One region of the Actinotignum sp. usb-actsch-rep-73 genome, then DNA from elsewhere that is predicted to be linked to it. Evidence: riboswitches for the same ligand, from Rfam matches in the RefSeq annotation. Region 1 holds a riboswitch; the other holds the start of a gene.
The links. Region 1 has a riboswitch for ZMP and ZTP ahead of glyA (serine hydroxymethyltransferase). Riboswitches for the same ligand answer to the same signal wherever they lie in the genome.
Positions count from the first base shown of each region.

Region 2: linked by a shared signal. The riboswitch ahead of purH (bifunctional phosphoribosylaminoimidazolecarboxamide formyltransferase/IMP cyclohydrolase) and the one ahead of glyA (serine hydroxymethyltransferase) in region 1 are both predicted to bind ZMP and ZTP.

Region 1 covers NZ_JBHNPV010000080.1:7,512-15,173, forward strand. Annotated here, with positions in the region: gene AC5RE1_RS07205 (YhjD/YihY/BrkB family envelope integrity protein) at 1-766, shown strand, start outside; gene AC5RE1_RS07210 (exodeoxyribonuclease III) at 916-1,722, opposite strand; gene argF (ornithine carbamoyltransferase) at 1,750-2,748, opposite strand; gene AC5RE1_RS07220 (arginine deiminase) at 2,814-4,046, opposite strand; gene AC5RE1_RS07225 (bifunctional methylenetetrahydrofolate dehydrogenase/methenyltetrahydrofolate cyclohydrolase) at 4,130-5,023, opposite strand; gene glyA (serine hydroxymethyltransferase) at 5,020-6,312, opposite strand; ZMP/ZTP riboswitch at 6,353-6,436, opposite strand; gene purU (formyltetrahydrofolate deformylase) at 6,640-7,506, opposite strand; partial or broken gene AC5RE1_RS07240 (sugar-binding transcriptional regulator) at 7,556-7,662, opposite strand, start outside.
Region 2 covers NZ_JBHNPV010000023.1:13,278-20,939, reverse strand. Annotated here, with positions in the region: gene sucD (succinate--CoA ligase subunit alpha) at 1-126, shown strand, start outside; gene AC5RE1_RS01430 (cell division protein PerM) at 405-1,913, shown strand; ZMP/ZTP riboswitch at 2,285-2,370, shown strand; gene purH (bifunctional phosphoribosylaminoimidazolecarboxamide formyltransferase/IMP cyclohydrolase) at 2,397-4,235, shown strand; gene AC5RE1_RS01420 (hypothetical protein) at 4,462-5,844, opposite strand; gene guaA (glutamine-hydrolyzing GMP synthase) at 6,190-7,662, shown strand, end outside.

The DNA.
Region 1 (7,662 bases):
CATGGTCAGCCCCGATGATTTCGTGATGACCGGAGCCGTGTCGATCACCGGCATCATCGCTCTTGCGATCATGACGTGGAGTGCCATCGGCGTGATTGGACAGCTCGCGAATTCGATTCGCAAAATGTTCGCGATCCCCACGGTCCCCGACAATCCGGTGATACAGATTCTGCGTAACGCGCTGGGGGCACTCGGCCTTGCGCTCTCCATCATTCTGGGCGCCGGTCTTGGCATTGTCGTCGATCTTGGTGGCCAGTGGATCCTAGGCACGATTGGTTTGTCTTCCGGCCCCGTTGCCACCGGCCTGCTGAAAATTGCTTCCTACGTGGTCGCTTTCGTCGTCTATGCGCTGGTCACTTGGCTTCTCATCTGGGTTGTCGCACGCGTTCATCCTCCGCGCAAAGACCTGATCTGGGGGCTGGCAATCATCTCAGTCGCATCGATCGTGCTACGAATTCTTGGTACGTCTGCAGTCAGCGCTTCGTCGAGCCCACTCCTTGCGGCGGGCGCTTCCATCATCACGCTGATCCTCTGGATCAACCTACAAATGAGAGCTTTCCTGATGGCATGCGCGTGGATGGCAAACCCGCCGGCACCCGGCAAGCCCGCGGATGCTGACGAAGTCCATTTCACAGAACGCCCGAACTACATCACCTGCTCGGATCCGCGAACACTGCTCTGGCCACACCACCCGATTTCCGGGGAAGTTCGCCCCGACCCGTTGTATTCGGCAAGCCGTGACTTGGAGTGGCAGACGATCAAGTAACTGCCCTCCGCCGTTAGTTCACGAGGCCGGGCAGGCTGAATACGACTGTGGGGGAACACCAGATGGTGTTCCCCCACTTCGCTTGTTCATGCTCGAGTTGAAAAGAAATCCAGAAGATTCCCTTCCGGGCCCCACGACAGCCCTAGCGGTCAAACCTGGTAGGTCACGGTGAGTGGTGCATGATCAGAGAATCGCTGGTCGTAAGCCTGAGCACGCCCGATCGCGAATGTAGTCGCGGTCGATGCCAGAGTCGGAGTTGCATAGTGATAGTCGATGCGCCAGCCCGTGTCGTTATCGAAGGCTTTGCCTCGCCACGACCACCACGTGTACGGCCCCTGCACGTCACCGGCTAGGTCACGAACAACGTCATGCCAGCCGGCATCGACCCAATCGTTTAGGAATACGATTTCCTCGTCCAAGACACCCGCACGTTTATTGTGGTTCGGCATCCAGTTCTTTATGTCCTGACGTGAGCGAACAACGTTGTAGTCACCGCAGACGACAGCCTTTTCACCCGACGCAAGAATCTCAGCCATGCGCTCGCCAATGCGAGGCAGATGAGCCATCTTCGCTTCTTGCTTCGGCGTATCCTTTTCACCCGAATGGAAGTATGCGGACACAACACGAACACTCTGAGAGTTCGCGGTGACAACGGCTTCAATCCAACGCCCAGAGTCAACGTCAGTGTCCGCGTCCCCCAACCCTGCGCGAACATCATCTAGGGTTGCACGGCCTCGTCGCACTGCAATCGCAACACCCGCGCGACCTTTGATGCGACACGGCTCGGTGGCAAGCAACCACTCTTGCCCCAAGATGTCTTCGGTGATCTGAGTATCGGCGCGCACTTCCTGCATCAGCAGAACATCCGGGTCTTCGACCGCAATCCAATCAAGAAAACCACGTTTTACCGCTGCGCGGATCCCGTTCAGGTTAATGCTTGTAATCTTCACGCTTATCCCTTGTGCGTTGAATTCGGCAGGGTGTCAGTCGCCCAGCGTGGCAACCATGACCGCCTTGATCGTGTGCATACGGTTTTCTGCCTGATCGAAGACGATCGAAGCGCCTCCTTCGAAGACCTCGTCGGTCACTTCGATACCATCCATACCGGTGGCTTCAAACAGCTGCTCACCGATCACGGTCTTACGATCGTGATACGCCGGCAGGCAGTGCATGAACTTTGCCTGCGGGCCAGCCTTTTCCATCAGCGAAGCATTCACCTGGTAGTCACGTAGCATCTCGATGCGTTCATTCCAGACATCTTTCGGCTCGCCCATCGACACCCAAATGTCAGTGTGGACGAAGCCAACACCCGCAACACCTTCATCAACCTTGTCGGTCACCGTCACCTTCGCACCGGTTTCTTCGCCAATACGGCGTGCGTGAGCGATGCATTCTTCATCCGGCCAAAGTTCACGCGGCGCAACAATGCGGACATCAGCTCCGATCAACGCGCCATTGACCAGCAGGGACCGACCCATGTTGAAACGAGCATCACCAACGTAGGCGTAGGACACCTGATTCAGAGGCTTACCCGCGTGTTCACGCATGGTCAGTGAATCGCAGAGCATCTGAGTCGGATGCCAGTCATCGGTCAGACCATTCCACACCGGAACACCGGAGAGCTCCGAAAGAACCTCAACCTTTTCCTGCTCATCACCGCGGTATTCGATACCGTCAAACATGCGACCCAGAACGCGAGCGGTATCAGCAGTCGACTCCTTGTGTCCCATCTGCGAACCGGAAGGATCTAGATAGGTGGTGTGTGCCCCCTGATCGAAAGCTGCCACCTCGAAGGAGCAACGCGTGCGCGTCGACGTCTTCTCGAAGATCAGCGCAATATTGCGCCCCTTGAGGTGCTGAACCTCGGTACCATTCTTCTTCGCGGCTTTGAGTTCAGCTGCCAGATCAATCAAAGACAGCCATTCGGCAGGAGTGAAGTCGATTTCGCGGAGGAACGGACGACCATGAAGAGCGTGAGGCATGGATGCTCCTTGTGAGATTGTGTAGGTCTGAAAGTAGGAACGTTGAACGTTCGAGGCGTCAAACGTTAAACGCGTGCGGGTAAAGTATCGCGCACAATCGGGCAAGTCATGCAGTGCGCCCCGCCACGTCCGCGGCCAAGTTCATTGCCGGGGATCGTAATGACCTCGAAACCCTGGTCCGAGAAGTAGTCGTTCGACACCGTATTTCGTTCGTATGACATGACGACACCGGGCTCTAGGGCAAGGAGATTCGAACCGTCATTCCACTGTTCGCGTTCGGCGGTCAAAGAATCCGTGGGGACCGTCAGCACGCGGATGGAATCGAATCCCAATCCGGCAGCGATGACGTCATACATCTCATCAGCTTCGTGAACGGTGATATCCAATTCGCCAGCAGCACCGGGGCGAATCACCTGAGTACGAACCTTCCCCAACCCGGCATAGGCAGTAAATGTTGCTTCATCGAGCATCGTGAAAATCGTGTCGAGGTGCATCTGAGCACGCTTCTTTTCGATCTGCAAAACAATCACGGTGGACGCTACTTCGCCGGCAAAAAGCCTGCGAGCAAGACGTTCAATTCCCTGTGCAGTCGTACGTTCTGAGGCGCCAATAATCAGTGTGTCGTTTCCAGCGTTAATGATGTCGCCACCTTCGATTGTGGCCTGGCCGTCAAGAGTCCCGTGATTCCAGAAGGGGATGTTGAGATCAGCGAAACGCGGGTGCAACCGGTAGACGATCTCTTGGTTGATCGTTTCGCGACGACGAGCCTGTTTCCGCATAGACAAAACCGCAACTCCCCCGCCGATCCACGACGAGGTGTCACGAGTGAACAGGTGGTTCGGCAACGGGGCAAGAATGAAGTCATCCAAGTCCATTCCGGAGATCCAGGCGGACTTCGGTTCATCGATCTGTTCTAAAAGCTCACGCTTCGTCATGCCGGCAATCAAGATCTCGGCAAGGTGAGACGAATCCAGTCCGGCTGTAAAAGCGCGGAGTGAATCCAAAGCTGCAGGACCAACCGTTTTATCGGTGAAAACGAGTTCCAGGGCTTCATCACGACCGCCTGGAACTTCGAGGGCTTCAGTCAAAAGAGTCGAAAAATCAAGAACCTCGATGCCATGACGACGCATCTTTGAGGTCATCGCATCGTGTTCTTCTTGGGCGCGCTCCAACCAGATCACGTCATCGAAGAGGAGTTCTTCCATGTTCGTTGGCGTAATACGCGACATTTCGTTACCGGGACGGTGAACGAGGACTGTCTTCAGCGCACCAACTTCAGATGTGACTGACGGATTCAATGAACTCACTATCTTCAACTCCAACATATGTGGCACTGGGGCGGAGCCTCAACGCCAAGGCTCCACCCCACCACCACAAACAGTTACGCGAGGCGCTCTGCTGCCTCGACAACGTTCGTCACCAGGAGCGCGCGAGTCATGGGACCTACGCCCTTCGGGTTCGGGGACAACCACGATGCGACCTGGTCAACACCGTCTGCAACGTCGCCGCGCAGGCGAGCCTTACCGTCTTCACCTTCAACGCGGGATACACCAACATCGAGCACTACTGCGCCCGGCTTCACCATGTCTTTGGTGATCAGTCCAGCACTACCCGCTGCGGCCACGACAACGTCCGCCTGACGCACGTGAGCAGCAAGATCCTTCGTGCCGGTGTGGCAGACGGTGACGGTTGCATTGATTTCCTTGCGGATCAGTAGCAAACCAATCGAACGGCCAACAGTGACACCGCGACCAACAACGCACACATCCTTGCCACGAAGGTCAATGCCGTGTCGTTCCATCAGTTCGATGACGGCGCGAGGCGTGCACGGAAGCGGAGTATCGATCGGCCCAGAGCCACGAAGAACCAAGCGACCAAGGTTCATCGGGTGCAGGCCATCTGCGTCCTTCGCAGGATCAATGCGTTCTAGGATCGCGTTCTGGTCGATGTCCTTCGGCAGTGGCAACTGAACGATGTAGCCCGTGCATGCCGGGTCAGCATTCAACTGGTCAATCGCTGCTTCAATTTCAGCCTGCGAAGCCGTTTCCGGCAGGTCAACGCGGATGGATTCGATACCCACTTCAGCGCAGTCGCGGTGCTTGCCCGCAACGTAGGACACCGAACCGGGATCTTCACCGACGAGGATCGTGCCAAGGCCGGGCACAACACCACGAGCGCGGAGATTCTTCACACGCTGGGCAAGTTCCGCCTTGATTGTGGCAGCTGTACCCGCACCGTCGAGGACCTTAGCGGGCCCTTCCCAGGGAGCCCTCATTCGCCAAGTCCAACGTAGAGCGGACGAGCGTCGGTCAGAGCCTTCACGCGTGCGCACAGGCCGTCAACGTCAACCGATGCGCCCGATGCCCCCTGAACCAGCGTGGTGCCGATGATGTCGGCGACCTCAGCGAAGTCCTTGGCGTCGAAGCCACGGGTTGCTAGAGCCGGCGTGCCGATACGCAGACCGGAGGTGCGCATCGGGGGACGCGGATCAAAGGGAACTGCGTTGCGGTTGACGGTAATGCCGACCTCGTGCAGAAGATCTTCTGCGTCGCGACCGTCCAGCTTCGATTCGACGAGGTCAACGAGGACCAAGTGAACGTCGGTACCACCGGTGACCAACTTGATGCCGGCTGCTTTCGCATCGTCTGCATTGAGACGATCAGCCAGTAGCTGAGCACCTTCGAGAGTGCGACGCTGACGATCCTTGAATTCTTCGGTCTGCGCGACCTTCATGGCGATTGCCTTTGCGGCAATCGCGTGCATGAGCGGACCGCCCTGCTGGCCGGGGAAGACTGCGGAGTTAATCTTCTTGCCCCACTGCTCGCCACGAGACGACAGAATCATGCCCGAACGCGGGCCACCGATCGTCTTGTGGACGGTAGTGGTGACAACGTCAGCGTGCGGGACTGGGCTGGGGTGCAGGTCTGCTGCGACAAGGCCGGCGAAGTGTGCCATATCGACCCAGAGTGCTGCGCCGACCTCGTCAGCGATCTCACGAAATGCCGCAAAGTCCAGATGACGCGGGTAGGCGGACCAGCCGGCGATGATGACCTTGGGGCGCTCACGCAGAGCAGCTTCGCGCACCTGCTCAGCCTCGATACGCATGGTCTGACGGTCGACCTCGTAGGCCACCGCGTTGTAGTTTTTGCCGGAGAAGTTGATCTTCATGCCGTGGGTCAGGTGACCGCCGTGAGCGAGGGACAGGCCAAGAATCGTGTCGCCCACGTTTGCCATCGCCATCAGGGCTGCAGCGTTTGCCTGCGCGCCGGCGTGTGGCTGAACGTTGACGAAGTCGGCACCCTTGAAGACCTGTTGTGCGCGCTCGATCGCAAGGTTTTCTGCGACGTCAACGGCTTCACAGCCACCGTAGTAGCGACGACCCGGGTAGCCTTCCGCGTACTTGTTCGTCAACACGGATCCCTGCGCTTCTAGGACTGCGCGCGGGACGAAGTTCTCTGACGCAATCATTTCGAGGGTCGCCCGCTGACGTGCCAGTTCAGCGTCGAGCACAGCCTGAATCTCGGGATCCAGCTGGGCAAGGGTCATGTCATTAAGGGAATCCATTGGGTTCTCCTGCTCCTTGAACTGCCGATTTCTCGGTCGGCGCCTTAGCCCAGGCGGGCGGCTATGGTGCCTGTTCATCGCTCCCCGGTGGTTTCCCACCTGTTCGCCAGTCACGACTCATCCACCATATCGCGAAGCGACCAGTTCGCGCACTGCCTTCCCACGTACGAGGCCACCTCCATCTAGGCACTCCCAGCCTGCTATGGGGCGGATGTGGCGAAAGCCGAAACCGTCGCTCACACTCACCAGCGAGAAGCGGTCTCGGCCTCGTGAATCAATTCCTCAGCAGTGCGTGCGTCACGCATCCGCCTGGGGAATAGACGAAAACTAGCGGGAGAACACCACGGTTCGCGTGCCGTCCATAAGGACGCGACGCTCGGCGTGCCAACGGACTGCCTGAGCCAAAACGCGACGCTCCACATCCTGGCCAAGCGCCACCATGTCCGGCGTGGAGTCGGCGTGCGTCACGCGCGTGACGTCCTGCTCGATGATCGGGCCCTCGTCCAGGTCGGCGGTCACGTAGTGTGCGGTCGCACCAATGAGCTTCACGCCACGATCATGCGCCTGCGCGTACGGGCGAGCACCCTTGAACGACGGCAGGAACGAGTGGTGAATATTGATGACGCGCCCCTGCATTTCTTCGCAGACCTTCTCAGACAGAATCTGCATGTAGCGTGCCAGAACAACTAGCTCCACCTTTTCCGAGCGGACCAGGTTGAGCAACTCACGCTCAGCGTCAGCCTTCGTTTCCTTCGTCACCGGAATATTCAGGAAGGGAACGCCGTAGAACTGAGCAACGGGAGCAAGATCCGGGTGGTTACCCACGACCGCGACAACCTCGATCGGCAGGCCCTGGCTACGCTGACGGTAGAGCAAGTCAGTCAGGCAGTGGCCCTCGCGCGACACCATGATGACCGTACGCAGGCGACGACCGAGGGCATCAATATGCCAGGTCGCATCAAAAGTCTTCGCAACCTTCGCCAGACCTTCTTCGACGGGACCTCGACCGACCGGCGAGTCAACCTCAATACGCATGAAAAACAGTCCCGAATCCGGATCCCCGAACTGCTGGGACTGAATAATATTGCCGTTCACACTGCCGATCACACCCGTCACCGCGTGGACAATACCCGGCTGATCCGGGCAGGACAGCGTGATGACAAGCTTCGTGTTTTCTACGGTCGATTCACTCATGGGTACAGATTAGCGGAGGCGGACGAGATCGGGTCGGACCGCCCGGCCCTCAGTCGCGGAGGCGGTCGGCCTCGCGGAGCATCGCGAGGGCCCCCTTCTCGTCGACGATGAGGGCGTTCGCGATTCCGATCCGCAAGGAGACGACCAGGGGCAGGG
Region 2 (7,662 bases), on a different contig from region 1:
GCGATCGTTTCCGGTTCTTCCGGTACTGCTGCGGCAAAGGCCGAGGCCCTAGAAGCAGTTGGTGTTCGCGTCGGTCGGACTCCGTCGCAGACCGCTCAGCTTGCTCGAGAAATCCTCTCAAAGTAGTTGCACACTATGCCGGTTTTGGCAGGGCAAACTGAAGAGGCCGGAAGCGAACAGAACACAAACTCTGCAAACGGAGTGGCCAGAACACAAACTCTGAAAGCGATCTGATCTCGCTTCCACACTGAGGTAGGTCTCAATCTGACGGTGGCCGGTGGTGCGAAAGCCCTACCGGCCACCGGTGCGTCATGATGGATAACGCTATGAACGTTACGCCTGAGACTTCACCAAGCGTCACCACAACGACGTACGCTCCGACGCGGAAAACTATTCGCGTGAGCATGCCTGACGGTTGGGCGCGCGCCATGCTTTCGGGCGTTGAAGCAGCATTCGTCGGTTGGGCTACCTGCGTTCTTATCGTCATGGGCTCCTTCCTGACGGTCGCGTCGAACCCGTGGGTGTCAAAAATCGGCTGGGACACGGTGTTCGCGTCCAGTTCGGATGTCTTCGGAGTCCTCTTCGGCGCATCAGTTCATACAGAAACCGTCACCTATCACGCCATCCCCACTCTTGTGTCGATCGGCCTCGTTGTGTTGCTCCGACTCTTCTTGCGCGGAGGCGAAGAGTTCTCGCCATCGTCGAACTGGTTCGCCGTTCCTGCTTTCACTGTGATGACCGCTTTCCTGATCGGTTCGGGTGCTTCGTATGTGCGCTGGTGGGAAGCGATGCCGGGTGCCCTATTCGTTTCGCTTCTCGCGTCGGCGTGGGCGTTTTTTTCTTGTGGTGACCATCCACTTCGCCGGTGGGGAGTCCCGCGCCTCATTCGTTTAGGAATTCGCGAGGCCGCAATCGCACTCACAGTCGTCGTCGGATCTGCGGCGGTTCTTACTCTGATCGCCCTTCTTACTCATACCTCACAAATCGCGGGGATCCACCAGCTCCTGCTCACGACATCTCCAATTGAGGACGCGCTTGTTGGACTCGGTCAGTTATTTTTCGCCCCAACAATCTTGGCGTGGACGTTGGCTTGGTTTGCTGGACCCGGATTCTGGGTCGGAGTCGATGCGCTTCATTCGCCCACGTCAGCCCCAACTTTGCCGATCCCAGGTATCCCTGTCTTGGGCGCGATGCCCAATATCACTCCAAGCTATTGGACGATCCTCGTTCCGATTGCGATCGGTTTTGGCATCGGTATGTGGCGCGGAAGGAAGCGTCGGCAAGCATCGCTTCGTGAACAGTTTGTTCTTTCCGCTGTCGCATTTGTCGTGATCGGTGTTGGCTTCTGGATGTGGATGGCCATGTCAACCTTTCAGCTGGGGGCGACGCGCATGGCATTCCTAGGGCCGCATGTCGGTCCGACTACTGTGGCTCTGCTCAGCGAAGTTGGTTTGGCGTTTGTATTTGGTTGGGTGATCGTTCACCCGCGCTCGTTGAAGTGGATGCGCGATCAATGGGAGCTTTCGCTTCTTGACGCTGGGCAAACGGCTCCGTCTTCGACCGCGCTTGTTGAAGAATCGCCCTCCGATGTTTCGGCTTCAGACGTGCCTGTTTCGACCGCGCTTGTTGAAGCAGAAGAGACTCCGGAACCGGATGAAATTGATACTGACCCGACCGAGGAAGAACTCGAGGTTTTGGTGAACAAGCGCGCCGATGACACCCTCAAAGAATCCCAGTCGGAACCTGAACTTGTTCCATGGACACCGACTCCCCAAGTTGTTGAGCCGACGGTGAAGTCTCCGGCTCAGCAGGAAGCTGAACAAGCGCGCTCCGAAGATGCGCTTGCAACTGAGCGTCTTGACCTCTCTTCGCTCTCGATCGGTGAACAAGCGCGCTTGGAAGAGAGCGAATGAACACCGAACCGACTCATTGATCTGTGCACGCTCCGCTTGAACAAGCGCGGTTAACTGTTCTGGTATCCGGCGAAGGCTCCAACAAGCGTGCGCTTGTTCAAGCGTGCGAAGATCCCGCGTTCGGCGCCACGGCGCTTCTAGTGGGTGCAGACAGGGAGTGTTCAGCGATCGACTGAGCGAAGGAACGAGGCCTCGCGCACTTTGTTTGCTAGTTTCTCACTTTGAAACGCGCGAAGACTGGGACGCTGAGCTTCGACGGAACCTTGAACAAGCGCGGTCGGCCTCGTCGATAACTGGCACGCGGAAGGCGAATGTGGGGCGAATCCCTCACTGGACCTGCTTGGAACGCACACGCGCTACGGGATACGATCGCCGTAGGTTGCAACTGGCGAGGGTGGATCACCACCGGGGAGCAACCCGAAGTACCCGTGAGGCGTCGCCCGCCTGGGCGCCGGGCATGATCAACCATTACTGGAGGAACCCATGTCCGTTCGCCTGGACAATCTCGAAGCTATTGACGTCCGCCCCATTACCCGCGCTCTTATTTCCGTCTATGACAAGACCGGTCTGATTGAGCTTGCCACCGCACTTGCTGGCGCTGGCGTTGAAATTGTTTCCACCGGCTCGACCGCCGCGAAGATCGCAGAAGCTGGCGTCCCGGTTACCCCCGTTGACGACGTCACCGGTTTCCCCGAGGTCCTCGAAGGTCGCGTGAAAACCCTTCACCCGATGATTCACGCGGGCATTCTTGCTGATCAGCGCAAGGCTGACCACCGCGAGCAGATCAGTGAACTCGGCGTGAAGGCATTTGACCTGGTTATTTGCAATCTCTACCCGTTCGCTCAGACGGTTGCCGGCGGGGGTAACTTCGACGAATGCGTCGAGCAGATTGATATCGGTGGCCCGTCCATGGTGCGTGCAGCGGCGAAGAACCATCCGTCGGTTGCAGTCGTGACCTCGCCCGATTCCTACGCTGCGGTTATTGAAGCTGCCCGGGCTGAAGGTTTCACGCTGAAACAGCGTCGCGAACTGGCAGCACGCGCCTTCGCACATACCGCAACTTACGATCTGGCCATCTCCGGCTGGTTTGCCGATCAGCTCGATCTGGACGATGTACGCGACGAATTGGACGAGGCCTGCGAAACCCACCTCGACGCTTCCGATGCTGCGTTCCTTGAGTCCCTCGGGTTTGCCATCGACGGGGAAGCCGAAGAAATCGTCGAAGCTGACGACGAAGAAGGCGAAATGCCGGCGTTCGTCGCCGATGCTTTCGAACGCGTTGACTCCCTGCGCTACGGTGAGAATCCGCATCAGAACGCTGCCGTGTACCGCGAGATTGCCGACGAAGAAGACCTCGACGAAAACGAGCTTCTGCCCGGCATCGCCAATGCTCGCCAGCTGCATGGCAAGGCAATGAGCTACAACAACTACACCGACGGTGACGCTGCTCTGCGCGCCGCCTACGACCACGAGCGCCCCTGCGTCGCCATCATCAAGCACGCGAACCCCTGCGGTATCGCCGTTGCCGACGACGTCGCCGAGGCACATCGCAAGGCGCACGCGTGTGACCCCGTCTCCGCATTCGGTGGCGTGATCGCCGTGAACCGCCCGGTCACCGTTGAACTGGCTAAGCAGATCGTCCCGATCTTCACCGAGGTTGTGCTGGCCCCCGGATACGACGAGGGTGCGCTCGAGGTCCTGTCTGCGAAGAAGAATCTGCGTGTCCTGGAAGTTGCTCCGCTGGCAGTCGGTGCCAGAGAGTTCAAGCAGATTTCTGGTGGCCTGCTGGTTCAGGACCGCGATGACATCGATGCAGTCGGCGACGATCCGGCAAACTGGACGCTCGTCGCAGGTGAAGCCGCGGATGCTACAACCCTAGCTGACCTTGAGTTCGCATGGCGCACGGTTCGCGCCGTCCGCTCTAACGCGATCCTGCTGGTTAAGGATGAGGCTTCGGTCGGCGTCGGTATGGGACAGGTCAACCGCGTTGATTCCTGCAAGCTTGCAGTCGAACGCGCAAACACGCTGGGAGGTCGCTCTACCGGTGACGCGGCCAAGGATGCGGGCGCAGATATTCAGTCCGCTGGCGGTGCGCGCGCAGAAGACATTCTTGGCGCAAAAACTGAGCAGCGTTCCATCGGCGCGGTTGCCGCATCCGATGCGTTCTTCCCCTTCGCTGATGGCCTGCAGGTCCTGATTGATGCCGGCGTGAAGGCTGTCGTCCAGCCTGGCGGATCCGTCCGCGACGAAGAATCCATCGAAGCTGCGAAGGCTGCTGGCATCACGATGTACATGACGGGCACGCGCCACTTCGCACACTGACCTGCATTTCGGCGAGGTTGTTGGAAACGGCGACATCGTCCACTGATTATCCCCCTGCTGGAACGCTCCGGCAGGGGGAATTTCATCTGAGTACACTGCCGTGTGCGAAGGAAAGGTGAACAAGCGCGGTAAAGTGGCGAGTTGCAAGGAACACCTAGAGCACGCGGAACCGAGAGACTGTGGTGCCTCTTTTTGAGCCTCTGACACCCTGAAATCAGGCTCGAAGCTACAGCCCCGCGTCTGGATGTTCGGGGAAGAGTGGCATGACGCCCGGGATGTGACTGTGCGCAGTCAGAGGGTTCGTGGGAATCTCGAAAGCGACTTCCAAGAATGGGCGCAGTAGATTCGCCAGGTCGTCAGGCTGTCCGTCGGAGACGAAGATGACGTTCGGGTGCAGCTTCTCGGACTCGACGAGATCCAAGATAACGCGCGCATCCCCGCGTTCTGAATCAACCCAATACACGGTCCAATCCGGGCCCAGAGCAGACTGCCCCGAAACGATGAAACGTCGTACTCGGCACCCTGGTGGAAGCGCTGTCACAACATCTTCATCCAAGTCGATCATGATCCGCGGGCCGCTGACTGCACGCAGGTTACCTTGCCCCAATTCGCGCGGGTCATTCACGGTCAGCGTCGACAGGTCGATACTTGCCGACTGATCATCGTGCCCCGGAGCTCCGGCAAGATGAGCGAGCTGTTCGGCGAGTTTCCACGTAAAAATCTCCGGGCGGACGTCGAGCATATCCGGCGCAGACCAGCGGAACTTACAAACTGCAAGGAACCATTGTAACGGGTCAACTCCATCAAGGAGGAGCCCCTCGCGCAGGTAAAGAGCGCGTTGCATTACCGCGTCGCGCACCGGATCATCGGCGAGCTTGCGCGCCTTCTTCAAGCGACGGTGAAAACGCTTTTGCGCCGAAGCATAGTCGTCGCCGTCAACCCACTGATCGCCCGGCCAGTTGTGCAGTCGAACAACCTCTTCACGCAGAGAAAACTGCTCGCCAACATAACCGCGATCAGCAAGCACGGTGTCCCATGCCTGCACGATTTCCAAGGCGTGAGCGAATGGTGCGGGTACTTCGAGGTGAGGGATGACTGCAAGCTCCTGCCGTGCCGTTGACGCTCGCCAAGCAACAAATTGCGCGTGCGTGACAGGCTGGCCGTCGATGTCGCCCCAGCGTGGGTCGCTGGCTCTCGTTCGGGTTGCCTCGGCCCAGTTCACGAGGCCGGCCAGCAGTTTCTTACGTGGAACATCTGGGGTGTGGGCCGGAGCAATCGTGGGGTCTTGGGCATCAAATGCTCCTTCGATGTGCGCAACTGCTTTCAAGAGGAGGTTCCAGTTTGGAAGCTTTACGCGCTTCTTCGAGGCGAGTGCGACGGGGCTGAGGAACTGATCGATCAACCATGGGACGTCTCGGGAGTGAGCGATGCTGGCGATCTGGTCTCGAGCCACTTGCAGGGGAGCGTTTAATTCCGCGATGAGTGGGAGCGCTTGACGCTCTGCGTTGGAAAGCTTGCGACCGTCCGGGAAGCGTTTATGACTGCCGTGTTTGCCACGTTCGAGCATGAAAGCGCCGAAGGCTGGCATCTGGTGGTCGTTGGCAGGCATGAGTCTATTGTGTCGTACCTCTAGGTTTTCTTGCGCTCAACCGACCGCGCTTGTTCAAGAAACGAGGTGCTTGAACGGGCTTCATTGACCGCGCTTGTTCAAGCATCTGTGGGTTTTTGGCCGCGCTTGTTCACCGGATGGGGAGCGAGACGGGGACGCACAGCCTCGTATTTTTGAGTGGCGATTGGTGAACAAGCGCGGTGGTGAGTGGGGTGGGATTGGTGAACAAGCGGGGTGGTGAGTGGGGTGGGATTGGTGAACAAGCGCGGTGGTGGGGAGCGGGTTGAGACGCGTTGAACGCTCGCGCGGGTCGTTTCGCTGACGAGCGGCAGGTACGATTGAGCCATGAATTCAACTCCTCGCCCCGTCCTCGTCGTTGATTTTGGCGCACAATACGCGCAGCTGATCGCCCGTCGCGTTCGTGAAGCCTCCATTTACTCTGAGATCGTTCCTCACACCATGTCGGTCGCCGACATGCTGGCGAAGGACCCGGCAGCGATCATCCTGTCGGGTGGCCCGTCCTCCGTGTACGAAGAGGGCGCTCCGTCGATTGACCCCGCAATCTTTGATGCCGGTGTTCCGTTGCTTGGTATCTGCTACGGCTTCCAGACAATGGCCGCTGTCCTCGGAGGAACCGTCGGTCGCACTGGCACCCGCGAATACGGGCATACGGACGCTTCCGTCGGCACCTCGTCCTGCCTCTTCGCTGGCACTCCCGCTGACCAGGTCGTGTGGATGAGCCACGGTGATGCAGTCCAGGCGGCTCCCGAAGGGTTCGAGGTCACCGCATCCACCTCCGAAACCCCGGTTGCAGCGTTCGAAGATCGCTCTCGCAAGCTGTTCGGTCTGCAATGGCATCCCGAGGTCGGCCACTCGCAGTGTGGCCAGGACGCTCTGAAGAACTTCCTCTACGAAGGCGCTGGACTGGAACCCTCATGGACCGCAGGCTCCATCATTGACGAACAGGTCGAGGCGATCCGCAAGCAGGTTGGCGACGCTCAGGTGATCTGCGCGCTCTCCGGCGGTGTTGACTCTTCCGTGGCAGCAGCGCTGGTTCACAAGGCAGTCGGTGACCAGCTCACCTGCTTCTTCATCGACCACGGTCTGCTCCGCGCGGGCGAACGCGAACAGGTCGAAGGCGACTATGCGCGAGGCATGGGCATCCGCGTTGTGACCTGCGATGAATCCGAACGATTCCTCAGCGCGCTCGCGGGCGTTTCCGATCCGGAAACCAAGCGCAAGATCATCGGTCGTGAGTTCATTCGCTCATTCGAGGCTGCTCAGAAGCAGGTCATTGAACAGATCGGTGCGGAAGGTGGCGAGGTCAAGTTCCTCGTTCAAGGCACCCTGTACCCGGACGTTGTCGAATCCGGCGGTGGCGAGGGCGCAGCAAACATCAAGAGCCACCACAACGTTGGTGGCCTGCCCGACGACATGAAGTTCGAGCTCGTTGAGCCCCTGCGCACGCTGTTCAAGGACGAGGTCCGCGCTGTTGGTCGCGAGCTCGGTCTGCCCGACTACCTGGTTGAGCGCCAGCCCTTCCCGGGCCCGGGCCTCGGTATTCGCATCATCGGCGAGGTCACGAAGGAACGCCTCGACATCCTGCGTGCAGCTGACCTGATTGTTCGCGAAGAGCTGACTGCTGCTGGCCTCGATTCTGAAATCTGGCAGTGCCCGGTCGTTCTGCTTGCAGATGTTCGTTCCGTGGGTGTTCAGGGTGATGGTCGCACCTATGGCCACCCGATCGTCCTGCGTCCCGTTTCTTCGGAAGACGCGATGACCGCAGACTGGACCCGCCTGCCGTACGACGTGCTGGCG